Regions from separate parts of the Janthinobacterium sp. DSP2-3-3 genome, predicted to be linked through region 2. Evidence: predicted binding sites of a transcription regulator. Region 2 holds the regulator's gene; the other holds the start of a gene.
The links. Region 2 encodes sigma-54, which starts transcription at its own class of promoters, with help from an activator protein. Its sites were predicted from a motif close to TGGCANGNAANCTGCTTT; they were not measured.
Positions count from the first base shown of each region.

Region 1 (12,221 bases), on a different contig from region 2:
ACGCATCCAAGTCACTCCATGAGCACTGTGGCGACAATGCGCACAGACGGCACGCATGCCTTTTGCACCCACAAAAAGTTCCTGCAAACCAAGCAGCGAGCACTGTGGGGGTAAAATAGCGCCCGGATGCCCTTACACGGCACAACACACTCTCCGCTAACTACGGAGCCCGGTAATTTTTAAAAATACACACCATGTTGCGACTCAACGAAGTAAAACTCCCCCTCGAACACGACGAAGCGGCCCTGCCCGCCGCCATCCTGGCGCGCCTCGGCATCGCCGCAGCGGACCTGCTCGGCTTTACCGTCGTCAAACGCAGCTATGACGCGCGCAAGCGTAGCGCCGTGGTGTTGATTTACTCGCTGCATGTTGACGTCAAGAATGAAGCGACCGTGCTGGCGCGCCTGCAGCACGATGTACACCTGATGCCCGCGCCCGACACCGACTACAAATTCGTCGCCGGCGGCGAACAGCTGGCCGGCCACACCAATGAACCGCGCCCCATCGTCATCGGCACGGGCCCCTGCGGCCTGTTCGTGGCGCTGATCCTGGCGCAGATGGGTTTGCGCCCCCTCATCCTGGAACGGGGCAAGCAGGTGCGCGAACGCACGGTCGACACCTTCGGTTTCTGGCGCAAGCGCGAACTCAATCCGGAATCGAACGTGCAGTTTGGCGAAGGCGGCGCCGGCACCTTCTCGGACGGCAAGCTGTATAGCCAGATCAAGGATCCCAAGCACTACGGCCGAAAGGTATTGACGGAATTCGTCAAGGCCGGCGCGCCCGAAGAAATCATGTATGTGAGCAAGCCGCACATCGGCACCTTCCGCCTGGTCAAGATGGTGGAAGAAATGCGCGCGAATATCGAACAACTGGGCGGCGAATACCGCTTCAGCAGCAAAGTGGTCGATCTCGACATCGTGCCAGGCAGCGATGGCGGCCAGGTGCGTGGCGTGGTGCTGGAGAATGGTGAGACCATCGCCAGCAATCACGTGGTGCTGGCCATTGGCCACAGCGCGCGCGACACCTTCGAGATGCTGCATCGCCGCGGCGTGTATATCGAAGCCAAGCCGTTCTCTATCGGATTCCGCGTGGAGCACCCGCAATCCTTGATCGACAGCTGCCGCTTCGGCCCCAGCGCCGGCCACCCGATTCTGGGCGCGGCCGACTACAAGCTGGTGCACCACGCCAGCAATGGCCGCTCCGTCTACAGCTTCTGTATGTGCCCGGGCGGCACCGTCGTGGCCGCCGCCTCCGAACCGGGCCGCCTGGTGACGAACGGCATGAGCCAGTACTCGCGTAATGAGCGCAACGCCAACAGCGCCATCGTCGTCGGCATCACGCCAGCCGACTACCCGGGCGACCCGCTGGCCGGCATCGCCCTGCAGCGCGAATTGGAAGAACGCGCGTTTGCTTTGGGCGGCAGCAACTACGATGCGCCAGGGCAATTGGTCGGCGACTTCGTGGCAGGTCGCGCCTCGACCGAATTTGGCAGCGTGGTGCCATCGTACAAGCCTGCCGTGCACCTGACGGATCTGGCGTCAGCGCTGCCCGAGTACGCGATCACGGCCTTGCGTGAAGCCTTTCCGGCGTTCAACAAGCAGATCAAGGGCTATTACAAGGCCGACGCCGTGCTGACCGGCGTGGAAACGCGCACCTCGTCGCCGATCCGCATCAAGCGCCGCGACGACGACCTGCAAAGCCTGAACACGCGCGGCCTGTTCCCTGCAGGCGAAGGCGCCGGCTATGCAGGCGGCATTCTGTCGGCGGCCGTCGACGGCATCAAGGTGGCCGAAGCGGTAGCCTTGTCGATGGCGGCCGCCTGAAGCCTGTACAGCAGATCAGGAGGCCAGCGGCAGCCTGATCTGTATATGACAGCCGGGAGTGCAGTCGATGGCGCACACCTGGCCGCCCAGTTGCTGCACGATGGTGTAGACGATGTGCATGCCCAGGCCGGAGCCGCCCTGGCCACGCTTGGTGGTGAAAAACGGTTCAAACATATGCTCGCGCACGGCTGGCGCCAAGCCGATGCCATCGTCGGAAAATTCCAGCAGCAGCCATTGCAAGGCCGCGTCATCCCCATCCGCCTCGATGCGCGCACGTATCGTGATGCGTCCTGGTCCGCCCTGTGGATAGCCGTGGCGGGCGCTGTTCATCAGCAGGTTCGAGAGGATTTGCGACAACTTGCCGGCCGCCAAGCGCACCTGGCAATCGGGCGCGATGTCGAGTTCCACGCCCAGCGCCGCTTTGCGCAGTTCCGGACTGTGCGCCGACACCAGGCCGTGCACATAGTCGTGCAGCGCCAAGTCGGCCACGTATTCGCTGACTTGGTCCACGGCCAGCTGCTTGAAATTGCCGATCAGGTCGGCGGCGCGCGCCAGGTTGCGTTCGATCAGGGCGGCCGCGCCTTTCAGGGATTCGGCAATGTCGACCAGTTCGGCACGGCTGACCTTGGCACCTCCCAGCAGCTGTACCAGCTGGTCGGCATAACTGCCCATGCTCGACGCCGCCGTCAACGCCACGCCGATGGGCGTGTTGACTTCATGCGACACACCGGCCACCAGCGAACCGAGGGCCGCCATCTGTTCTTGCTCGATCAGGTTGGCCTGCGCCGCCAGCAGTGATTCTGTACGCACGCGCACGATTTCTTCCAGCTGCTGCGTGCGCTCCTGGTGCTGCAACTCGGCCGCGCCGCGGGCCGAGAAGATCGACAGCAGCAACAAGGCCAGCAAGCGCTTGTTTTCATCGATGGGACGCGTGTCGATGGCCGACAGGATGCCCAGGGTCTTGCCTTCGGTATCGATCAGCGGCATGCCGACATAGCTTTCCGCATGCATGTCGACCAGGAGGCTATCGAATGGAAAGCGACGCTGGATGTCACTGCCATGAAAACACATGCTCTGGCAGGTCACGTCCTGGCAAGGCGTGTGCTGCAGGCTGTATTCGATATTCGGCTGGTAGTCGTCGCCGCCCCACAAGGCCAGGGTGCGGATGCCTTCGCTGCCATCGGCCATGCGCACCAGGCGCCCGGCGATCACATAGTGCACGTCGAGCGCTTCGGCCAGGTCCTTGACGAGGATGCGCAGGAAGTCGTCGCCACGGGCGTGCGCCGTCGAGGCCGTAATCGAGCGCAGGGCCGCTTCCGCCAGCCTGCGCCGCTGCTCGGGATCGAACAGGGGTTCTTGCGAATTCACATCAAACAACGGAATACTCATGAATGCTCCTGCGCAGCACTGGAAGCGCCAGCAAACCTGCCGGCGTGGCAACCCTCAGCCATGGCCCGCCCCAGCGGACCTGCCGCGATTGTACCCCTGGCTATTGTTTAATAATACAGATAGACAGGAATTTTTTACAGCCAGCCGGAACGCTTGAACAAGTAATACATATAACCGCAGACACAGCTCATCAGTCCCACGGCCACAGGATAGCCGTATTGCCAGTCCAGCTCCGGCATGAACTTGAAGTTCATGCCCCACACGCCGGCAAACGCCGTGAACACGGCGAAAATAGCCGCCCAGGCTGCCAACTGCTTGTTCACTTCGCTCTCATCGATGGCCACCATCGACAAATTCACCTGGATGGCCGTGCTGATGGTGTCACGGATGGTGTCGAGTGTGCCATTGATGCGCGCCAGATGATCGTGCACGTCGCGGAAATACTCCTGGGTATCGTGGCATAGCGGCGGCACCCTGCCTCCGTGTAATTTCCCCACCGCTTCCATCAGGGGCGCCACCACATGGCGCAAGACCATGACCTTGCGCTTCAACTGGTACAGGCGTTCGATATTGTCGCGTTCACTACCACGGTCGAAGATACGGTCCTCGATCAATTCCAGCTCCGATTCCAGTGCGTCGAGCACGGGAAAATAACGGTCGACGACGGCATCCATCAAGGCATACAGCACGAAAGCCGAGCCCTGGCGCAACAGGTGCGGCTCCCGTTCGGCGCGCGCGCGCACGCCGAGGAAACCTTGCGAGCTGTTGCTTCGCACGGACAGCACATAGTTGGCGCCGACAAAAATATCAACTTCGCCCAGCACCAGCTCATTGCCCACCATTTCCACGGTTTTCACCACGGCAAACAGGGAATCGCCATATTCTTCGATCTTCGGGCGCTGATGGCCCCGCTGTGCGTCTTCGACGGCCAGTTCATGCAGGCTGAACTCGTGCTGCATTTGTTTCAGCTCGTCCGGCGTGGCATCGAGCAGGGCCACCCAGACGAAGCAGTCGGGGCGCTCGACGTAATCGCTGATATCTTCAATCGGCAAGTCGGCCAGTTTTTTGCCATCCTGGTAGGCCACGCAGTTAATCAGCATACGAATCCCGGCATACAATTTCCACAATGTAAGTTAAGACCGGACGAAACAGTCCGGCAGGCGTCAGCTTACCTTATCGCTTGCCATTGTTGTGGGTGTTGTGGCGTGCAAGGGACGCCGGCAGGGAAAGCGGACGGGGCGAGGCCCCGTCCGGACGGGAATCAGTCGTCCTTGGCGCCGTCGATGCCCAGTTCGGATATCTTGCGGGTGATGGTGTTGCGGCCGATGCCCAGGCGCACGGCGGCATCGTTCTTGCGCCCGTGCGTATGCTTGAGCGCCGTCTTGATCAGGGCCGACTCGAATTGCCGCCCCAGCACGGCCATGACTTCCTGTTGCCCGGCGCCCAACATGCCGGCCGCCTGCAATTCCAGCAAGCCGATCCAGCCGGGCAGCGCGCCGGTGGCGGGCGCGGCGGCCTCGAACACCTGGCCGCCGTGCACATGAGCAACATTCGCTGGCGCCACGTCAGCAGACGCCGGCGCGGCTGCGCCATCGCCCTGCCCCTGCGTCAATTCCAGCGGCAAATCCTTGATTTCCACCGTCTGGCCTGGCGCCATCACGGTGATCCAGTTGCACAGGTTTTCCAACTGGCGCACATTGCCGGGCAAATCCAGGCCGCTGAGAAATTGCATGGTCGGTTCGCTCATGCGTTTGGCTTCCACGCCCAGCTGGCGCGCGCTTTGCACCAGGAAGTGGCGCACCAGGATGGGGATATCCTCGCGCCGCTCCCTCAAACTGGGCAGGCGCAAACGGATCACGTTCAGGCGGTGATACAAGTCTTCGCGGAACAGGCCGTCGCGCACGCGCTGCTCGAGGTTCTGGTGCGTGGCGGTAATGACGCGCACATTCGCCTTCATGGGCTGATGCCCGCCGACGCGATAGAAATGGCCGTCGGACAACACGCGCAAGAGGCGCGTCTGCAGGTCGAACGGCATGTCGCCGATTTCATCGAGAAACAGGGTGCCATTCTCCGCTTGCTCAAAGCGGCCCCGGCGCGTCGTCTGCGCGCCCGTGAACGCCCCCCGTTCGTGGCCGAACAGTTCCGATTCCAGCAAATCCTTGGGGATCGCCGCCGTATTCAGGGCAATGAAGGGCTGCGCTGCGCGCGGACTGTGCTTGTGCAGCGCGCGCGCCACGAGTTCCTTGCCGGAACCGGATTCGCCCGTGATTAGCACCGTCACGTTCGATTGCGACAGGCGGCCGATAGCGCGGAAGACTTCCTGCATGGCCGGCGCCTGGCCGAGGATTTCCGGCGTTTCCGACGGGCCCGATTCGACGCTGGTCTCGCGCAGGCTCTCTTCCAGCGCGCGGCGGATCAGCTCGACAGCCTTGTCGATGTCGAAGGGCTTGGCCAGGTATTCGAAGGCGCCGCCCTGGAAGGCAGCGACGGCCGAATCGAGATCGGAAAAGGCCGTGATGATGATGACAGGCAAGCCGGGAAAGCGCGACTTGACTGTCTGCAGCAATTCCAGGCCAGACGCGCCCGGCATGCGGATATCGGACACGAGCACTTGCGGCGTGTCAAATTCCAGTGCGGCGATGGCGTCGCGCGCATTGGCAAAACTCTTGGTGGCGAGATTTTCCCGCGCCAGGGCTTTTTCCAGCACCCAGCGGATTGATTCGTCGTCGTCAACTATCCAGATTGGCTTCATTAGTGTGTGCGTCCCGCAATGGATTTCATGGGTGGGATACCTCCTCGCTTATGGCAAGGGTAGAACGATCCTGAAATCGGTGTATCCAGGCCGGCTTTCGCACTCGATCACGCCCAAGTGCTGTTGCACGAAGGTTTGCGCCAAGGTCAGTCCCAAACCGCTGCCGCCTTCCCTGCCCGATACCAGCGGGTAGAAAATCCGGTCGCGGATCTGGGGTGCGATGCCCGGTCCATTGTCAATGATATGCAAGTCTAATGCCAGGCCGTAACGGACCTTGGCCAGGGTCACCTGGCGCGCCACGCGCGTCTTGAAAATCAGCTCCGCATCGCCCGCCTCGATGCGCTCGGCCAGGGCTTGCGCCGCGTTGTGCGCGATATTGAGCACGGTTTGTATCAATTGTTCCTTGTCGCCGCGAAACTCGGGGATCGAAGCGTCGTAATCGCGTGAAATGGTGAGGCCGCTGGGAAACTCGGCCAGGATCAGGCTGCGCACGCGCTCGCACACTTCGTGGATATTCACGTCGCCCACGATATGCGGGCGGCGGTGCGGCGCCAGCAGGCGGTCAACCAGGGTTTGCAGGCGGTCCGCTTCCTTGATGATGACTTGCGTATATTCGCGCAGCTCGCTCAGGTGCAGGGCTGGCAATTCCAGCTCCAGCAGCTGGGCCGCACCGCGGATGCCGCCCAGCGGGTTCTTGATCTCATGCGCCAGGTTGCGGATCAGCTCCTTGTTGACCTGGCTCTGGTCGAGGATGCGCTCCTCGCGGTCGAGTTTTAACTGCTGCACGTTCTCGCGCAGCTCGATCAGCACGCTGTCGCGCGGCGCATCGAGCGCGCTGATGATGCTGTGCACGCGCAGCGGCTCGCGCCCCAGGCGTTCCAGGCTCAGGTCCTGGCGCAAATCGGAAAATTTATGTTCGAGCGCCTGCGCGCAGATGCCGGCCAGCTCCTCGGGATTGAGGAACAGCGCCGTCAGCTTTTGCCGCGACAGGGCTTTCAGCGAGCTTTCCAGCAAGTTTTCTGCCGCCGCGTTGGCATAGCTGATGCGGCCGTCGCCATCGAGCAGAATCACGGCCGAAGCCAGCAAATCAAGGCCGGCCAGGTGGGCGGGACGGCTGGAATGGTTGTCTATTGTCATGGTCTCGTCATCGGATATTGGCGATCTCGCGTTTCAGGGCTTCGACGTTTTGCTGCGTTCGGCCAATGTTGTCCTTCAACTGCGCCAACCGCTCCTGATATTTCGCATAGTTACGCTCATTGCCCTGGCGCTCAGCTTGTCCGGCGTTCAACTCCAGGCGCTGGGCCGCCAGTTTCTGCTCTTCGCTGCGCAATTCGTCCTGCAAGATCTGGCGCCGGTCCAGGTCGCGCGCCCGCTGCTCGGCGCCATCGACCTTGGGAAAAGCGCCGGCGGCAGGGGCCGCCGTGGCTGCCTGCATGGCGGGCCGGGCCGGCACACCGGCCAGCGGCGCCGTCTTGCGTGGCGGCTCCGTCATGGCGCCGGGCAAATCGAGCAGTTGGCAATGCGCGCCAGCACGCTTGTCCGTATACGTCTTGTGTCCCTGCGCATCGGCGCAGACATACAGCTGCGCGTGCGCCTGTGCCGCCGCGCCCAGCAATCCTGCCATCAGCGCTATTCTGTAATGCTTGGTCAATCTTCACTCCTGTCGGCACATGCCATATCGTTCCTGGGCCGACTATACAACACCGCACTCTCACCGCCTTGGCGTACTGCATAAAAAAACGCGGGCAAGACCATCGCCTCACCCGCGTTTTTTATTCACTACCGGCAAGTTGCCGGCATGGCGCCATTACAGCGAGTAGTACATGTCGAACTCGGCAGGATGCGTGGTCATGCGCATGCGCTGCACGTCCTGCATTTTCAGTTCCAGGTACGCGTCGATCATGGAATCGCTGAACACGCCGCCACGGGTCAGGAACTCGCGGTCCTTGTCCAGCGCATCGAGTGCTTCTTCCAGCGAAGCGCACACGGTAGGGATCAGTGCGTCTTCTTCTGGCGGCAGATGGTACAGATCTTTCGAGGCAGCTTCGCCCGGATGGATCTTGTTGGCAACGCCGTCCAGGCCAGCCATCAGCAGTGCGGCGAAGCACAGGTACGGGTTCGCCAGTGGATCCGGGAAGCGCGCTTCCACGCGGCGGCCTTTTGGATTGGCCACGTGCGGGATACGGATCGAGGCGGAACGGTTTTTCGCCGAGTACGCCAATTTTACTGGGGCTTCGTAGCCTGGTACCAGACGCTTGTACGAGTTGGTGCCCGGGTTGGTGATCGCGTTCAGTGCCTTGGCATGCTTGATAATGCCGCCGATGTAGTACAAGGCGAAATCGGACAGGCCGGCATAGCCGTCGCCGGCGAACAGATTTTTGCCATCTTTCCATACGGATTGATGCACGTGCATGCCCGAACCGTTGTCGCCAACGATAGGTTTCGGCATGAAGGTGGCGGTCTTGCCATAGCTGTGCGCCACGTTCCACACCACGTATTTCAGGTTTTGCGTCCAGTCGGCGCGCTCGACCAGGGTCGAGAAGCGGGTGCCGATTTCATTCTGGCCTGCGCCAGCGACTTCGTGATGATGTACCTCAACCGGGATACCCAGCGATTCCAGAATCAGACACATTTCCGAACGCATGTCCTGGAAGCTGTCCACGGGTGGCACCGGGAAGTAGCCGCCCTTGACGGTAGGACGGTGGCCGCTGTTGCCGCCTTCAATGTCCTTGCCGGTCGACCATGAACCTTCGTCCGAACCAATCTTGACGAAGCAGCCCGACATGTCGATCTTCCAGCGCACGCTGTCGAAGATGAAGAATTCCGGCTCAGGGCCGAAGTAGGCGGTGTCGCCCATGCCCGACGATTTCAGGTAGGCTTCGGCGCGTTTCGCGATCGAGCGCGGGTCACGGTCGTAGCCCTTGCCGTCCGACGGTTCGATCACGTCGCACTGCATGAACAGCGTGGTTTCTTCCATGAACGGGTCGATATTAGCCGTGTTTGGATCCGGCAGCAAGATCATGTCGGATGCTTCAATGCCTTTCCAGCCAGCGATCGAAGAACCGTCAAAGGCGTGGCCCGACTCGAATTTATCCATGTCGAAGTGCGACACGGGAACCGTCACGTGCTGCTCTTTACCACGGGTATCGGCAAAGCGGAAATCAACGAATTTGACTTCGTTTTCTTCTACCATCTTCAAGACTTCTGCGGCTGTCATTGCCATGCGTATCTCCTAAATGAATGTGGGGTGAGCCGACCTTAATGCGTCTGGGCTGATGAAGCGAAGCAAACATTGCGTGCCACCAAAACTCATAAGGATCATAGCAGATTCCATGCCAGCTTCAGGAGCACCCTGGCGCCAGCAACAAAATTACTGCCATCCCAGTGAAAGTTTTCCTGCCCGCGATTTTCACGCGCGTTTGCGTCACATCAAGAATGCACTATGCAAGTGCAAAAAACGAATAACGCACTATTATCGTGCATTTTTCGCAGATTTCTGAAAAATGCCTTGTCGTGGTGCGCGCGCCGTGCACCGTGACTTCCCGTTTGCGGGACGCGGACGGCGCACTATAATCGTTCACACCTATCCACTTTCATCGAGGACGCCATGACTACCGCCGCCGACATCCTGACCACCGCCCGCAGCCGGGCCAATGAAGGTACGCCATATGCCGGCGCCGTCACGCCGCAGGAAGCGCATGCGCTGCTGCAGCACGATGCTGCCGTCAAGCTCATCGATGTGCGCACGAATGCCGAGCGCGACTGGGTCGGCCGGGTCGACATCGCCGATACCCAGCATGGCGCGGTACAGTGGGCCACGTATCCGGGCGGCGTGCCGAATCCCGACTTCCTCGCGCAATTGGCTGCCCAGGCCGACAAGGACGAGGTGCTGCTATTCCTGTGCCGCTCCGGCGTGCGTTCGCGCCATGCCGCCAAGCTGGCGACAGAGCACGGCTATATCAACTGCTTCGACATCCTCGAAGGCTTCGAAGGCGACAAGGATGCGGACGGCCACCGCAAGCAGATCGGCGGCTGGTGCAAGGCGGGATTGCCTTGGCTGGGCGCCTGACGCTGGCCGCCTGATTAACTGAACAGGGATTGATCCGGCGGGCCGCCGCGCTGCTCGGGCGCAAGCTGTCGACCCCCCTCGTTTAAGTGCTCAGGCCGGCTCGCCCGCTTCAAGCGCAGGATGCTCACCCATCAAGGTCAAGATGCGCTTGCGCACGAAATTGATGTGGCTGCGCAAGCCATACAGACCATCGGCAAACGACAGGGGAATCGAGATCTGGTTGACCATTTCCTCGATCTGGTCCAGCCGCTTCAACTGCGCCGCATACACTTGCGCACGCTGCTCTTGCGGCACGTCTTCCAGCGCCTGCTCGACCGTGCGCAACTGGCCATACCAGCGGTACACGCGCGAGCGGATGCGCCACACGTACAGCGGCGGCACCACGCGCGACAGGGGCAGGATCAAGGCACCCAGCGCCACCACCAGCACCCACATGCGGTCAAAGAAATTGGCCAGCCAGAAACTCATATAGCGCTGCAGCACGGGCGCGCCATCCTTGTAGAACTTCAGTGCTTCAGGCGCCACGGGAATTTCCGTATAGCGCGCGGACGGGAACTGCCCCTGTTGCTGGAACCAGCCCGTACCGCCATGAATGCCGGCCGCCGCCTGCACGAACAGGTCGATCAAGGCAGGATGCAAGTCTTCGCGCGCGACTAAAGTGGCGGTCGGCGCGATCAGGTGATAATCCTGCGCGGGAATGTTGCGCCCCAGGTCAACGATGCCACGCGGTAAGACGACATGCGTGAGGAAAGGCAGGCGCCGCGTGTACGCCTCGGCTTGCGAAAAATCAAACAACTTGATGCCGGGCGTTTGCAGCAGCATCTGGATCAGCGGCGCTTCCGGCGCCGAACTGAACACGAGGCCGTCGATGCGCCCTTCCAGCAGCTCCACCGTGGCAGGCGTGTTTTGCAAATCGCTCACGGTCAACTCGTTCGCTTCCACACCATTCACGGACAGCAACTGCCGGAACAAGCTGGGCACGCCCGTGCCTTCCGGTCCCAGGTTGATCTTCATGCCCTTCAATTGCGTCAGTTCGGTCACCACCTTGTCTTCGCGCAAGAACAGCCAGACGGGTTCCGTAAACAGGCTGCCCAAGGATATGAGGCCATGCCGCTCGGCATCCGCGTGTTCCGTTGAGCCGCTTTGCACGAAGGCGATATCGGTCTTGCCGCTATTTAAGCGCTGCAGGTTTTCCTGCGAGCCCAGCGACGGCTGCAAGCTCACCTTGATGCCGTGCTTGGCCAGAGTGGCCGCGTATTTCTTGCCGAATTCTTCATACGCGCTATTGTCCTGCCCCGTCGACAGGCTCACCTGGCGCGGCGGCGCAGGGTCGACCAGCCAGTAAGCGAGCGCACAAAAAGCGCCGACCAGCAGCAGGGTGGGACCGGCGGTGGCGAGGAAATCGCGCACGGAAAAACGGCTGAACGCGAGGATTTTGGACATGTGGTGGCGCATAGGTTTCATGGGTGGCTACGATGCCAAGAAAAGCCCAACTATGCAAGGCACTTTCACATGCGCGGCGTGGCCATTTCGGCTACAGTGGCAGATCGATCACCTGCCCCCTGGAGCCCCGCATGTTGAAAATTCTTGGAAAAGCCGCCTCGATCAATGTCCGCAAAGTCTTGTGGACGTGCGAAGAACTCGACCTGCCGTACGAACGCGAAGACTGGGGCAGCGGTTTTCGTGCTACCGACGACCCCGCCTTCCTGGTCTTGAACCCGAACGCCATGGTGCCCGTGCTGCTCGATGGCGACCTGGTGCTGTGGGAATCGAACACGATTTGCCGTTACCTGTGCGCCCAGGCGGGCCGCGATGACTTGCTGCCGAGTCATCCCCGCGCCCGCGCGGAAGTGGAAAAATGGATGGACTGGCAAATGGGTGACCTCAACAATAGCTGGCGCTACGCCTTCATGTCGCTGGTGCGCCACAGCCCGGTGCACCAGGATGCGGCGCAGCTGGCGGCCGGTATTGCCGGATGGAACAAGATGATGGGCGTCCTCGAGCAGCAATTGCAGCGCACGGGCGCGTATGTGTGCGGTGAACAGTTCACCCTGGCCGATATCGTGCTGGGCCTGTCCGTCAAGCGCTGGCTGACGGCGCCGATGCAACGTCCCGACACTCCCGCCATTGCCGCCTACCATGCGCGCCTGGAAGGTAAAACCGCCGTATTTGCTGGCTAGATCTGCTG
Region 1 covers NZ_JAFCWA010000013.1:124,169-136,389, reverse strand. The annotation lists gene ACP7DE_RS23210 (hypothetical protein) at 1-114, shown strand, start outside; gene ACP7DE_RS23205 (NAD(P)/FAD-dependent oxidoreductase) at 195-1,823, shown strand; gene ACP7DE_RS23200 (ATP-binding protein) at 1,839-3,212, opposite strand; gene corA (magnesium/cobalt transporter CorA) at 3,347-4,312, opposite strand; gene ntrC (nitrogen regulation protein NR(I)) at 4,474-5,964, opposite strand; gene glnL (nitrogen regulation protein NR(II)) at 6,013-7,101, opposite strand; gene ACP7DE_RS23180 (DUF4124 domain-containing protein) at 7,109-7,588, opposite strand; gene glnA (type I glutamate--ammonia ligase) at 7,772-9,187, opposite strand; gene ACP7DE_RS23170 (rhodanese-like domain-containing protein) at 9,572-10,033, shown strand; gene ACP7DE_RS23165 (TAXI family TRAP transporter solute-binding subunit) at 10,124-11,476, opposite strand; gene ACP7DE_RS23160 (glutathione S-transferase family protein) at 11,608-12,213, shown strand.
Region 1: a site for sigma-54 is predicted at 9,285-9,302, ahead of glnA (type I glutamate--ammonia ligase). Genes of this name have one in related genera too.

Region 2 (12,221 bases):
CATGGCTTTCCTGCTGGAACAGGTCGAGCGCAACCATGACATCATGTGCCGCCACCAGGCGTTTGACCTGGAAATCGTCAGCGCGTCCACGTTTCCCGAATTGATAGGCACCATTTTTCGCACCTTGCCCGTGATTTCCGACCTCGACGGCGTCACCCTGAGCCTGCTCGACGAGGATGACGATATTGTGCTGGTGATGGAAAAGCTGGGCGTCGATTTCAGCGCCTTTCCGCAGTTGCTGTTCGTGCATGCCGTGGCGGAGCTGGGTTTTGCTGCGCCGGCGTCCGTGGCCGAGGGGCAAGCGGCCTTGCCGCCGTTGCCGCTGCTGGGACAGTTCGATGCACCCGTGCATGGCCCGCGCTTTCCGCAGATCGACGCTCCCCTGCGCAGCGTGGCCCTGGTGCCCTTGCTGCGCAACAAGCGCCTGATTGGCAGCCTGAACCTGGCCAGCGGCGACGTGATGCGCTTTACGCCCTCGCTGGGCACGGATTTCATCAAGCACATGGCCTCCATCATCGCCATTTGCCTGGAAAACGTGATCAGCAATGAAATGCTGAAATACATCGGCTTGACCGATTCCTTGACGGGCGTCTATAACCGGCGCTATATCGACCGCCGCCTGCTGGAAGAAATCGCCCGCGCGCGGCGCCAGAATTATTGCATCTCATGCATGTATATCGACATCGACCATTTCAAGCTGGTCAATGACACCTATGGCCACCAGGGTGGCGATGAAGTGCTGCGCGAAGTGGCTACGCGCATCCGCACGGAGTTGCGCCGCTCCGATGCGCTGGGCCGCTTCGGCGGCGAGGAATTCGTTGTGCTGCTGATCGACGCCGCCCTCGATAGCGCGACGTTTGTCGCCGAACGCATCCGCGCCAGTATCGCCGGCACCATGTTTGACTTGCCGGGCAGCGCGCAAGCGTGGGTCAGCGTGTCGATCGGCGTGGCCAGCCTGGAAGCGAACGCGGCGCTGCTACCCATCGAAACGGTGGCGCAGCAACTGGTGGCGCACGCCGACCAGGCCCTGTACCAGGCCAAGGCGGGCGGACGCAACAAAGTCGTCAATTGGCAGGCGCAGGTGGGCTGACCAAGATCGGTTGATTATTTCAATAGCAATGTTTCCGCTTTGGCCACGGCATCGGCCGTGCCGCGCAGCACCACCACGTCACCGCTGGCCAGCCGCGTCTCGGGGGTAACATCAAGGCTGCCGCGGCCGCGGCGGATGGCCGTAACAAACGCGCCGCAGCCAGCCACGTCGATCGTGCTCAACGGCAAACCCACGCAGTGCGCGCCCTCGTTGATGGTGACCGTATGCAGGCGTTCCAACTCGGCATCGTCGCCCGCGTCGCTGGAACCGTGGAAATAGCCGCGCAAGGAGGCGTAGCGCTCTTCGCGCGCCGCCTGCACCCGGTGCACCACGCGGCGCAGCGGCACGCCCATCATGATCAGCGCGTGCGAAGCGAGCATCAGGCTGCCTTCCATCAATTCCGGCACCACTTCGGCCGCGCCCGCGGTTTTCAGCAGGTCGAGGTCGGTGTCGTCGTGGCTGCGCACGATAACGGGCAAAGTCGGCGCCATTTCTTTAAGTAGATGCAATAACTTCAGTGCCGAGGGTGTGTTGGCGTAGGTAATCACCACGGCGCTGGCCCGGTAGATGCCGGCCGCCACCAGGCTTTCGCGCCGGCCCGCGTCGCCATACGAGACGTGGGCACCGGCCAGTTGCGCTTCCTGCACCCGTTCCGGGTCCAGGTCCAGCGCGTGGTATTCGATCTTTTCCTCTGCCAGCAGGGTGGCCAGGCTTTGCCCGCTGCGCCCGAAGCCGGCGATCAGCACGTGTTTCTGCGACGCCATGGTGCGCGTGGCGATCTTGGTGAGCGCCAAGGATTGCATCATCCAATCGTTGGCCGCCAGTTTCATGACGATGGCGTCGGACTTGGCGATGAGGAAGGGCGCCGCCAGCATCGACAGCACCATCGAGGCCAGCACCACCTGCACGACGAACGGGTCCATCAGCTTGATGCCGCCAGCCAGGTTCAGCAGCACAAAGCCGAACTCGCCCGCCTGCGCCAGTCCCAGCCCCGTGCGCAAGGCCACGCCGTTGCTGGAACCGAACAGCCGGGCCAGGCCCGCGATCAGGGCGAATTTCAGCAGCACGGGGCCGCACAGCAGCAGCAAGACGAGCCACCAGTTGTCGAGCACGACGCGGATATTGAGCAGCATGCCGACGGTGATGAAGAATAGGCCCAGCAGCACGTCGCGGAACGGCTTGATATCCTCTTCCACCTGGTGCTTGAATTCCGTCTCGGAAATGAGCATGCCGGCAACAAACGCCCCCAGGGCCAGCGATAGCCCGGCCCGTTCCGTGATCCAGGCCGCGCCCAGCGTAATCAAGAGCAGGTTGAGCATGAACAATTCTTGCGAGCGGCGCTTGGCGACGATGGTCAGCCAGCCCCGCACCAGCTTCTGGCCGATGAACAAGAGCAAAATGAGTACGACCAAGGCCTTGCCGCCCGCCCAGGCCAGGGTTTCGGCCAGGTTGTCCGAATCGCGCGTGAGGGCGGGAATCAGGATCAGCAGGGGCACCACGGCCAAGTCCTGGAACAGCAGGATGCCGATGATCTTGCGGCCGTGTTCGCTTTCCAGCTCCAGCCGTTCCGTGAGCATTTTCGAGACGATGGCCGTCGACGACATGGCCAGCGCGCCACCCAGGGCGAAGGCGGCTTGCCAGCTCAGGTGGACGTAGGCGGACAGGTAGCGCCCGACGAACCAGCCGAAGACGACGGTGGCGACGATGGTGGTGACCACCTGCGCCATGCCAAGGCCGAAGACGATGCGCCGCATGGCGAGGAACCTGGGCAGAGAGAATTCGAGCCCGATGGAAAACATCAGGAAGACGACGCCGAACTCGGCCAGGGTGTGGCTGGCCTCGTTTTCCGCTGCCAGGCCCAGCGCGTGGGGGCCGATGACGATGCCGACGGCCAGGTAGCCCAGCATGGGCGGCAAATGCAACATTCTGAAAGCGACCACGCCCAGCACGGCGCTGCCGAGTAACATCAGGGTCAGTTCAAGCGAGGAAAACATGGGTTGCCCGGTACGGTCAATGGAAATCGTTGTTTGTTGTGACTGGCAAGTTTTTTGCTTTCCTAATTCGTTTATACTTTGGGCATGAGTGTAACCCATGAAAAAACAATGCTGAAAGCTTTTGATCGAATTGACATGCAAGCGACGATCGAGCGCGCCGTCGCGCTGGCCCGTACCACCTTGCAGATCGAGTCCGACGCCATCGTTGCGCTGCACACGCGCCTGGCCACGGACGACAGCGTGGGCCGCGCCGTGGCGATGTTGTTGCAATGCAAGGGACGCGTCGTCGTCTCCGGCATCGGCAAGTCCGGCCATATCGCGCGCAAGATTGCCGCCACCCTCGCTTCCACCGGCACCCCGGCCCTGTTCGTGCATCCGGCCGAAGCGGCCCATGGCGACCTGGGCATGGTCACCTCGGAAGATGCTTTTATTGCCATATCGTACTCCGGCGAATCGTCGGAACTGATGGCCATCATGCCCGTCGTCAAGCGTATGGGCGGCGTGCTCATTTCCATGACGGGTAAACCGAACTCCAGCCTGGCCCAGTTGGCCGACGTACACCTGGATATTTCTGTTGAGAAAGAAGCCTGTCCGCTGAACCTGGCGCCGACGGCCAGCACCACCGTGACCCTGGCCCTGGGCGATGCGATCGCCGTGGCCTTGCTCGACTTGCGCGGCTTCAAGGAAGAAGATTTCGCCCGCTCGCATCCTGGCGGCGCCCTGGGCCGTCGCCTGCTGACGCATGTGCATGACGTCATGCGCAGCGGCGAACGGGTGCCCAAGGTACCCGTGGACGCGTCCTTGCTGCAGGCGCTGGAAGAAATGACGAAGAAGGGCATGGGCATGACGGCCGTCGTCGATGCGAATGACCGCCCTGTGGGCGTGTTCACCGATGGCGACTTGCGCCGCATGTTCGAGCGCGTGCAGGATTTCACGCAAGTGGCGATCCGCGACGTCATGCATGCGCAGCCGCGCAGCATCGCGCCCGAGCGCCTGGCCGTCGACGCCGTGGCCGTGATGGAGCAGTTCCGCATCAACCAGATGTTGGTCGTCGATGCCGACGGCAAGCTGGTGGGCGCCCTGCATATTCATGATCTGACGCAAGCGAAGGTGATCTGATGGACAGCGTAGCGGACAACTTGGCGCGCGCGGCCAAGGTCAAACTGATGATCTTTGACGTCGATGGCGTGCTCACCGACGGCAGCCTGCATTTCGGCCCGGATGGCGAGATGATGAAAACGTTTAATGTGTATGATGGCCTGGGCATCAAGCTGCTGCAGGAATCGGGCGTGCAGACGGCCATCATCAGCGCGCGCCGCTCGGCCATCACGGCGCGCCGCGCGCAAGACCTGGGCATTACCCATGTGCACCAGGGCGGCCACGACAAGCTGACGCCGTTTCGCGAACTGCTGGCGCTGACGGGCTTGACGGAAGAGCAATGCGGTTATATCGGCGACGATGTCATCGATGCGCCCATCCTGCGCCGCGTGGGCTTTGCCGTCAGCGTGCCGGGCGGGCGTCCGGAAGTGCAGGGCCTGGCGCACCATGTGACGCAGGCCGGCGGCGGCCGCGGCGCGGTGCGCGAGATCTGTGAATTCCTGCTGCGCGCCCAGGACAACTATGCGCGCGTCATGGCGCCGTTCCTGGAGTGAGGCGCATTGCCATGCCGCCAGTGACATTTGAAAGAGTGAAATCCTATGCGTAAGCCAGGAGGCGCCCATCGCTGGCGCATGATTTTTACCGTGCTGGGGGCCGTCGTCTTTGCGCTGGGCAGTTTTTGGCTGTTGGAAGTGATGAACAAGAATGCCCAGGACATCACGGCCAGCAAGCATCTGGATGAGCCAGACTATTTCATCACCAATTTCAGCCTGGTGCGCATGGACTTGACGGGCAAGCCCAGCTATATCGTATCGGGCACCAAGCTCACGCATTATCCGCTGGACGATTCATCCGATATCGACCAGCCCTTCGTACGCAAGCTCACGCCAGGCATGCCGCCGATGAACATGAATGCGGAATTGGCGCATATCGACCAGGACAATACCCGGCTGCAACTGCACCGTAATGTCGTGATCGACCGCGTGGCCAGTCCGAAGGCGCAGAAACTGACAGTCAAGACGGAAGCGCTGACGGTGTTTCCGGACGAGGAAAGAATGGAAACGGACGTGCCTGTCGATATCCTGACGGGCGCCTCGCGCATCAATGGCATCGGCATGAAAGCCAATAACGCTACCGGCGTGGTGGAAGTGCAGAATGCGCTGCGCATGGTCCTCCCGCCGAAACCGCGCCCGGCCGCGGCGGCAAAATGACAGAATGAAACAAGGAAACCATACTATGAAGAACATCTTGCTGTTGACCGTATTTTCTCTGGCCATGATGGGCGTGGCGCATGCCGAGAAGGCCGATTCCGAGAAGGAAGCCGTCATCACGGCACGTAGCGGCCATGTCGATGACGTCAAGCAGGTGCGTACCCTGACGGGCGACGTCGTGCTGGTCAAGGGTACTTTGACCATGAAGGCGGGCCGGGCCCTGATCACGGAAGATCCGCAAGGCTACCAGTTCATTACCTTCTGGGCCGATCCCGGCAAGCTGGCCACCTTCCGCCAGAAGCGCGATGGCGCAGGCGATCTGTGGGTCGAAGGCGAAGCGGAGCGCGTGGAATACGACAACAAGACGGAAGTGGTGAAACTGTTTTCCAAAGCCAAGCTGACGCGCCTGGAAGGCACAAAAGTCACTGACGTGGCCAATGGCGCCTTCATCTCGTATGACAGCCGCAAGGAAGTGTTTGCGATGGAAAATTCCGACAGCGGCACCAGTACCGCGGATGGCGGCAGCGTGCGCATGGTGATCCAGCCGAAGACCAAGGCACCGGCGGCGGAGAAAGCGCCGGCCACGCCTGCGCCAGGAAAGAAATAATGGACAATACTCGTTGCGGCAGCACCCTGATCGTTCGCGGGCTGCAAAAAACCTATGGCAAGCGGCAAGTCGTGCATGATGTTTCGCTGCAAGTCGAATGCGGCGAAGTGGTCGGGCTATTGGGTCCGAACGGCGCCGGCAAGACCACCTCGTTCTACATGATCGTCGGCCTGGTGCCGTCGGACGGCGGCAGCATCGATATCAGCGGCGTGGACATTTCCCGCCTGCCGATCCACCGCCGCGCGCAGATGGGCCTGTCGTATCTGCCGCAGGAAGCATCCGTGTTTCGCAAGCTGACGGTGGAAGACAATATCCGCGCCGTGCTGGAAATCCAGACCGTCGAAGGCCGTCCCCTGAAGAAGGCCGAGATCGAGGAGCGCCTGGATAAATTGCTGGCCGACTTGCAGATTGAAAAGTTGCGCGAGAACCAGGCGCTGTCCCTGTCGGGCGGCGAGCGGCGCCGCGTGGAAATCGCCCGCGCGCTGGCCACCGACCCGCGTTTCGTGCTGCTCGACGAGCCGTTCGCCGGTGTCGACCCCATCGCCGTGATCGAGATCCAGCGTATCGTGCGCTTCTTGAAGGAGCGCAATATCGGCGTCCTCATCACCGATCATAATGTGCGCGAGACGCTGGGTATCTGCGACCGTGCCTACATTATTAACCAGGGCTCGGTGCTGGCGTCAGGACGCCCCGACGACATCATCGCGAACGAGTCGGTACGCCGGGTCTATCTGGGCGAACACTTCCGCATGTGAGCCAATGAAACAATCATTGCAGCTGCGCACTTCGCAGCACCTGGCACTGACGCCGCAGTTGCAGCAATCGATACGCCTGTTGCAATTGTCTACCCTGGAATTGCACCAGGAACTAGAGCAATTACTGACGGACAATCCCTTGCTCGAGCGCCTCGACGATCCGCTCGACCGTTCGCTGCGCCTGCTGTCCGATGGCGCCTTGAGTTCCACGGCCGCGCCGGCCGATGCACCGCCCCAGCCGCCAAGCCAGGAGGCGCCTGCAGCGCCGGCCGAAGCGGAGACCTTTGATGGCGAGGCTGGCGACAGCCCGGCCGCAGCGGATGGCGGCGACAGCGATTGGAGCGAGGCGAGCCGGGGCAAGGCGCCCGACGACGAAGATTCGCGCCCGCAACTTGAAGCCCATCACTGCACCCTGCGCGAACATTTGATGGAGCAGATGCGCGTGACGGTGCTCGAATTGCGCGACCGCGCGCTGGTCGAGCTGATCATTGACGCGCTCGACGACAATGGCTACCTGGAAGAGTCGCTCGACGACATCCTGGCACGCCTGCCGCAAGAGCTGGAAATCGACGCCGACGAGTTGCGCACGGCCTTGTCCCTGCTGCAAAGTTTCGATCCGCCCGGCGTGGGCGCGCGCAATGCGTCCGAATGCCTTGCCTTGCAAATCAAGCGTTTGCCGCATATCGCCATGGTGACGCGGCGCATGGCCCTCGTCATCGTGGAAAAGCATCTGGCCTGGTTTGCCCAGCGCGATTTCAACAAGCTGAAAAAAGCCCTTGATTGCGACGAGGAAGACTTGCGCGAAGCGCAGACCGTGATTCGCCAGTGCAATCCGCATCCGGGTGCCGTCTTCGCCTCAGATGTGTCCGATTACGTGGTGCCCGACGTCGTCGTCAAGCGCGCGCGCAATGGCTGGCAAGTCACCCTGAACAACGACGTCATGCCGCGCCTGCGCGTCAACGCCATGTACGCCAACTTGCTCAAGCAGGGCAAAGGTGAGGGCGCCATGGGCGCACAGTTGCAGGAAGCCAAGTGGCTGATCAAGAATATGCGCCAGCGCTTTGACACGATCTTGCGCGTGGCGCAGGCGATAGTAGAAAGACAAAAGAACTTTTTCTCGCATGGGGCCGTTGCCATGCGCCCCCTTGTGCTCCGTGAAATAGCTGATACACTGGGTTTACACGAGAGTACTATCTCGCGGGTAACAACTCAAAAGTACATGCTGACCCCGCATGGCATGTTTGAGTTGAAATATTTCTTTGGTAGCCACGTCGCCACCGAAGCGGGGGGCGAAGCGTCATCGACGGCGATACGGGCATTGATCGTGCAACTGACAGGAGCAGAAGACCCTAAAAATCCTTTATCCGACAGTAAGATTGCGGACATGCTGGGGGAACAAGGCATGGTGATTGCGCGACGTACTGTTGCCAAATACCGGGAAGCGTTGAAAATTCCGCCAGTGAGCCTGCGTAAGTGTTTGTAAGTTTTTTTCGGTTCCTCTGCGGGCCGGAGTCGATGGACCGCACGAACCCGATCATCTTTAGGAGTGTGTATGAATCTCACCATCAGCGGACATCATCTCGAAGTCACACCAGCCATCCGTGAATACGTACAAACGAAGCTGGAACGCGTGAAACGTCATTTCGATCAAGTCATCGATATTGCCGTGATTCTGACCGTGGATAACCTCAAAGAGAAAGAAAAACGTCAAAAGGCTGAAGTCAACCTGCGTCTGAGTGGCAAGACCGTCTACGTGGAAAGCCTGGGGCAAGACCTGTATGCCGCGATCGATACCCTGATCGACAAGTTGGACAGGCAAGTGATGAAGTACAAAACCAAAGTGCAAGGGCACGGTAAAGAGGCGATCAAGCATCTGCCAGACAACTCGGACGAAGAATTCGCCGCCGCCTAAGAACACCAAAAAACCTACTGCGCGTCGCGATTTGCGGCCTCCGATGCTTACTGTGCATATGCACAGCTCCGCTTCTCAGCCACAACTCACATCTGCTCGCTACGGTTTTCCCACGTGTTCTACGGCCTGCGACTTTGAACCGGTTGTGATCAACTAAGGGCGCACATTGCGCCCTTTTTTGCGCCCGGACCTGTCAAACGCAATATTCCCCTCGCAAGCGCTAGAATGTTCCCGTTCTCACTTTTTTCATTTTGCCATGAGCGACTTCGTCCAGACCTCCATTCGCAACCGCACGGGCCACATCGTGCTCGACCGCCCGAAAGCCTTGAATTCCTTGTCGCTGGACATGGTGCGCGCGCTGAGCGCGGCTTTGCTGGCCTGGCGCTACGATCCGCAGGTGGACGCCGTCGTGATCCGTTCCAGTAGTGAAAAAGCCCTGTGCGCCGGCGGCGACATCCGTTTCTTTTACGATGCGGGCCTGGCCACGCCGCAAGGCGGCAGTGCCCAACTGGAAGATTTCTTTACGGAAGAATACGCCTTAAATCATTTAATTCATTTCTATCCGAAACCGTATATCGCCGTGCTGGATGGCGTGGTGATGGGCGGCGGCATGGGCGTGGCGCAATCCGGGCCAGGCAACCGCCTGCGCATCGTCACGGGCCGCACGCGCATGGCCATGCCGGAAGTCAATATTGGCTTGTTCCCGGACGTGGGCGGCAGCTATTTTCTTTCCCGCCTGGCGGGCCAGCTGGGCCTGTACCTGGGCTTGACGGGTTTGACGATCAACGCGGCCGATGCCCTGTACACGGGCCTGGCCGATGTGTACCTGCCTGAGGCGCAGATGGGGGCGCTGTTGGACCTGTTCGAATCGACGCCGGGTGAGGCCTTGCCGGTGGCCATCAAGGCGCTGGCGGCACCGTTCCAGGCCGAGGCGGGCGCTTCTGTCTTGGCCGCGGCGCGCGCGGCGCTGGACCGCCATTTCGGCGCCCCTTCCGTTGCCGCCATCATGGCTTCGCTGGCGCAGGATGACAGCGTGTTCGCCAGCAAGGCCTTGGCGGCCATGCGTCTGCGTTCGCCGCTGATGATGTCGGTGACCCTGGAATTGCTGCAGCGGGGCGCCCACCTGGGTCTGGCCGATTGCCTGCGCATGGAGCGCACGGTGGTACGCCACAATTTCGAGCATGGCGAAGTGATCGAGGGCGTGCGCGCGCTGGTGGTCGACAAGGACAATGCGCCCCGCTGGAATCCATCCAGCCTGGACGAAGTCGATGCGGCCATGGTGGCGCGTTTCTTCGCTCCCGTCTGGCCGGCCGCCGCACATCCGCTTTACCGTCTGAATTAATTAAGAGCGCTCGCGGTGGCGCAGAACCACGCGCTCGTTGGGGCCGAAGTATTGCGCCAGCCGTTCCGCCATGTACACGGAGCGGTGCTGGCCGCCCGTGCAACCCAGGGCCACCGTCAGGTAGCTGCGGTTATCGGACTTGAATGACGGCAACCATTTCTCGATGAAGGCGCGGATGTCGGCCAGCAGTTCCAGCGCGCTCGGTTGTGCGTCGAGGAAGGCGATCACGGGCGCGTCGCGTCCGTCGAGCGGGCGCAGCGCCAAGTCGTAATAGGGATTCGGCAAGGCCCGCACGTCGAAGACGAAATCGGCGTCCAGCGGCACGCCCAGCTTGAAGGCGAACGATTCAAAGAACAGGGTCAGCGGGGCGCGTTCGGCGGCGACGATATCCTTGATCCAGGCGCGCAATTTGTTGGCGCTCAGTTCCGAGGTGTCGATCACATGGCCCAGCTGTTCAATGGCAGACAGGCGTTCGCGCTCTTCCGAGATGCATTCGATCAGGGTGCGGCGGCTGGCCGGATTCTGGTTCGGGCGCAATTCGTGCGACAACGGATGGCTGCGCCGCGTTTCGGAGAAACGCGCCACCAGTGAATGCGTGGTCGCCGTCAAAAACATGACCTTGACGTCGTGCCCTTGGTCGCGCAGCAGCGCCACATTGTGTGGCAGGCTGGTCAGCGACTCGGCACTGCGCGCATCGACGGCGACGGCCAGTTGTGGCGTCCCTTCGTCGAGCAGCGTTTGCACCAAACTGGGCAGCAAGGCCGGTGGCAGATTGTCGACACAATAATAGCCGGTATCTTCCAGCACATTGAGCGCGACGGATTTACCGGAGCCGGATATTCCGGTGATAAGGACGATATGCATACGCCGATCATACAATAAAGATCGGCGCTGCGCTCCCGAGGCAACTATCTTTACAAATTATTGCAATTTGGACTGGAGTGTTGGTTAAGCAAATGCTGGTGTCTTACCGAGCTCTCAATCCCCACTCATCGCCAAACGTTGGTGTCGCAGGGATTTCGGAGAGCGCTGCTCTCCGCCTGCGCAACGGTTCGCCCTTGCAAGGGTGAACTCCACTGCAGACTAGTCACCGCTCATAGCTAATCTCTGCCGCTCCATGAACTCCTGCAAGGTATCGATGCCGCGCAGTTGCAAAATCGTATTGCGCACGGCCGCTTCCAGCAGCACGGCGATGTTGCGGCCGGCGGCGACGGGGATGACAACCTTGCGCACGGGCAAGCCGAGTACGTCTTCCGTGGGGAACAGGAAGGGCAGGCGCTCGACTTCTTCTTCCAGCGCGTTGCGGCGCACCAGATGCACGATCAGTTTCAAGCGCATCTTGCGGCGCACGGCCGTTTCGCCAAAGATGGCCTTGATGTCGAGCAAGCCCAGGCCCCGCACTTCCAGCAGGTTTTGCAGCAGGGGCGGGCAGCGGCCTTCGATCATGTTCGGCGCGATGCGCGAGAATTCCACGGCGTCATCGGCCACCAGGCCGTGGCTGCGCGAAATCAGTTCCAGGCCCAGCTCGCTCTTGCCCAGGCCAGAGTCGCCCGTGATCAGCACGCCGACGCCCAGCACGTCCATGAACACGCCATGCATGATGATGCGCTGCGCCAGCTTTTTCGACAGGTAGACGCGCAGGAAGTCGATCACTTGCGCGGCCGGCAGCGGGGTGGAGAACAGGGGAATGTTTTGCTCGTCGCAGATGGCGAGGATGTCGGGCGGGGTTTCCAACCCTTGCGCGATGATCAGCGCGGGCGGGCCGCCAGCGATCAGTTCGCCAATCACGTGGGTGCGCGTATTGACCTTCAGGCGCTGGTAGTAATTGATTTCCTGGTGGCCGAAGACCTGGATACGGCCTGGATGGATCAGGTTCAAGTGGCCCACCTGGTCGGCGGCCGACGAGACATCGCCCGAGATCAGGCGCTCGCCGCCGGGGAAGCCGGCGAACCAGCCCAGTTGCAGACTTTCACGATTATCGTCGTACAGGCGTTGTATCGTCAGTGGCGTTTGCAACATGGCAGTCTTCTTCAGGAGTGGAGGAATACCTGAAGTTTAACCCGCCGCTTGCAGACTGGGTTGCCAATTGACGATGCGCGAATGCACGGATTTCGGCTCCGGATCCGTGGCCAGCGCCGTGCGGAAAGCATCGTCGGAAAACATTTCGGCAATTTCCGACAAAATTTCCAGATGTTGCTGGGTGACATGATCG
Region 2 covers NZ_JAFCWA010000008.1:223,230-235,450, reverse strand. The annotation lists gene ACP7DE_RS17740 (DUF484 family protein) at 1-1,090, shown strand, start outside; gene ACP7DE_RS17735 (cation:proton antiporter) at 1,105-3,084, opposite strand; gene ACP7DE_RS17730 (KpsF/GutQ family sugar-phosphate isomerase) at 3,169-4,203, shown strand; gene ACP7DE_RS17725 (KdsC family phosphatase) at 4,203-4,736, shown strand; gene lptC (LPS export ABC transporter periplasmic protein LptC) at 4,782-5,393, shown strand; gene lptA (lipopolysaccharide transport periplasmic protein LptA) at 5,419-6,000, shown strand; gene lptB (LPS export ABC transporter ATP-binding protein) at 6,000-6,755, shown strand; gene ACP7DE_RS17705 (RNA polymerase factor sigma-54) at 6,760-8,238, shown strand; gene hpf (ribosome hibernation-promoting factor, HPF/YfiA family) at 8,308-8,667, shown strand; gene ACP7DE_RS17695 (enoyl-CoA hydratase/isomerase family protein) at 8,924-10,009, shown strand; gene rapZ (RNase adapter RapZ) at 10,010-10,873, opposite strand; gene hprK (HPr(Ser) kinase/phosphatase) at 11,093-12,028, opposite strand; gene ACP7DE_RS17680 (PTS sugar transporter subunit IIA) at 12,065-12,221, opposite strand, start outside.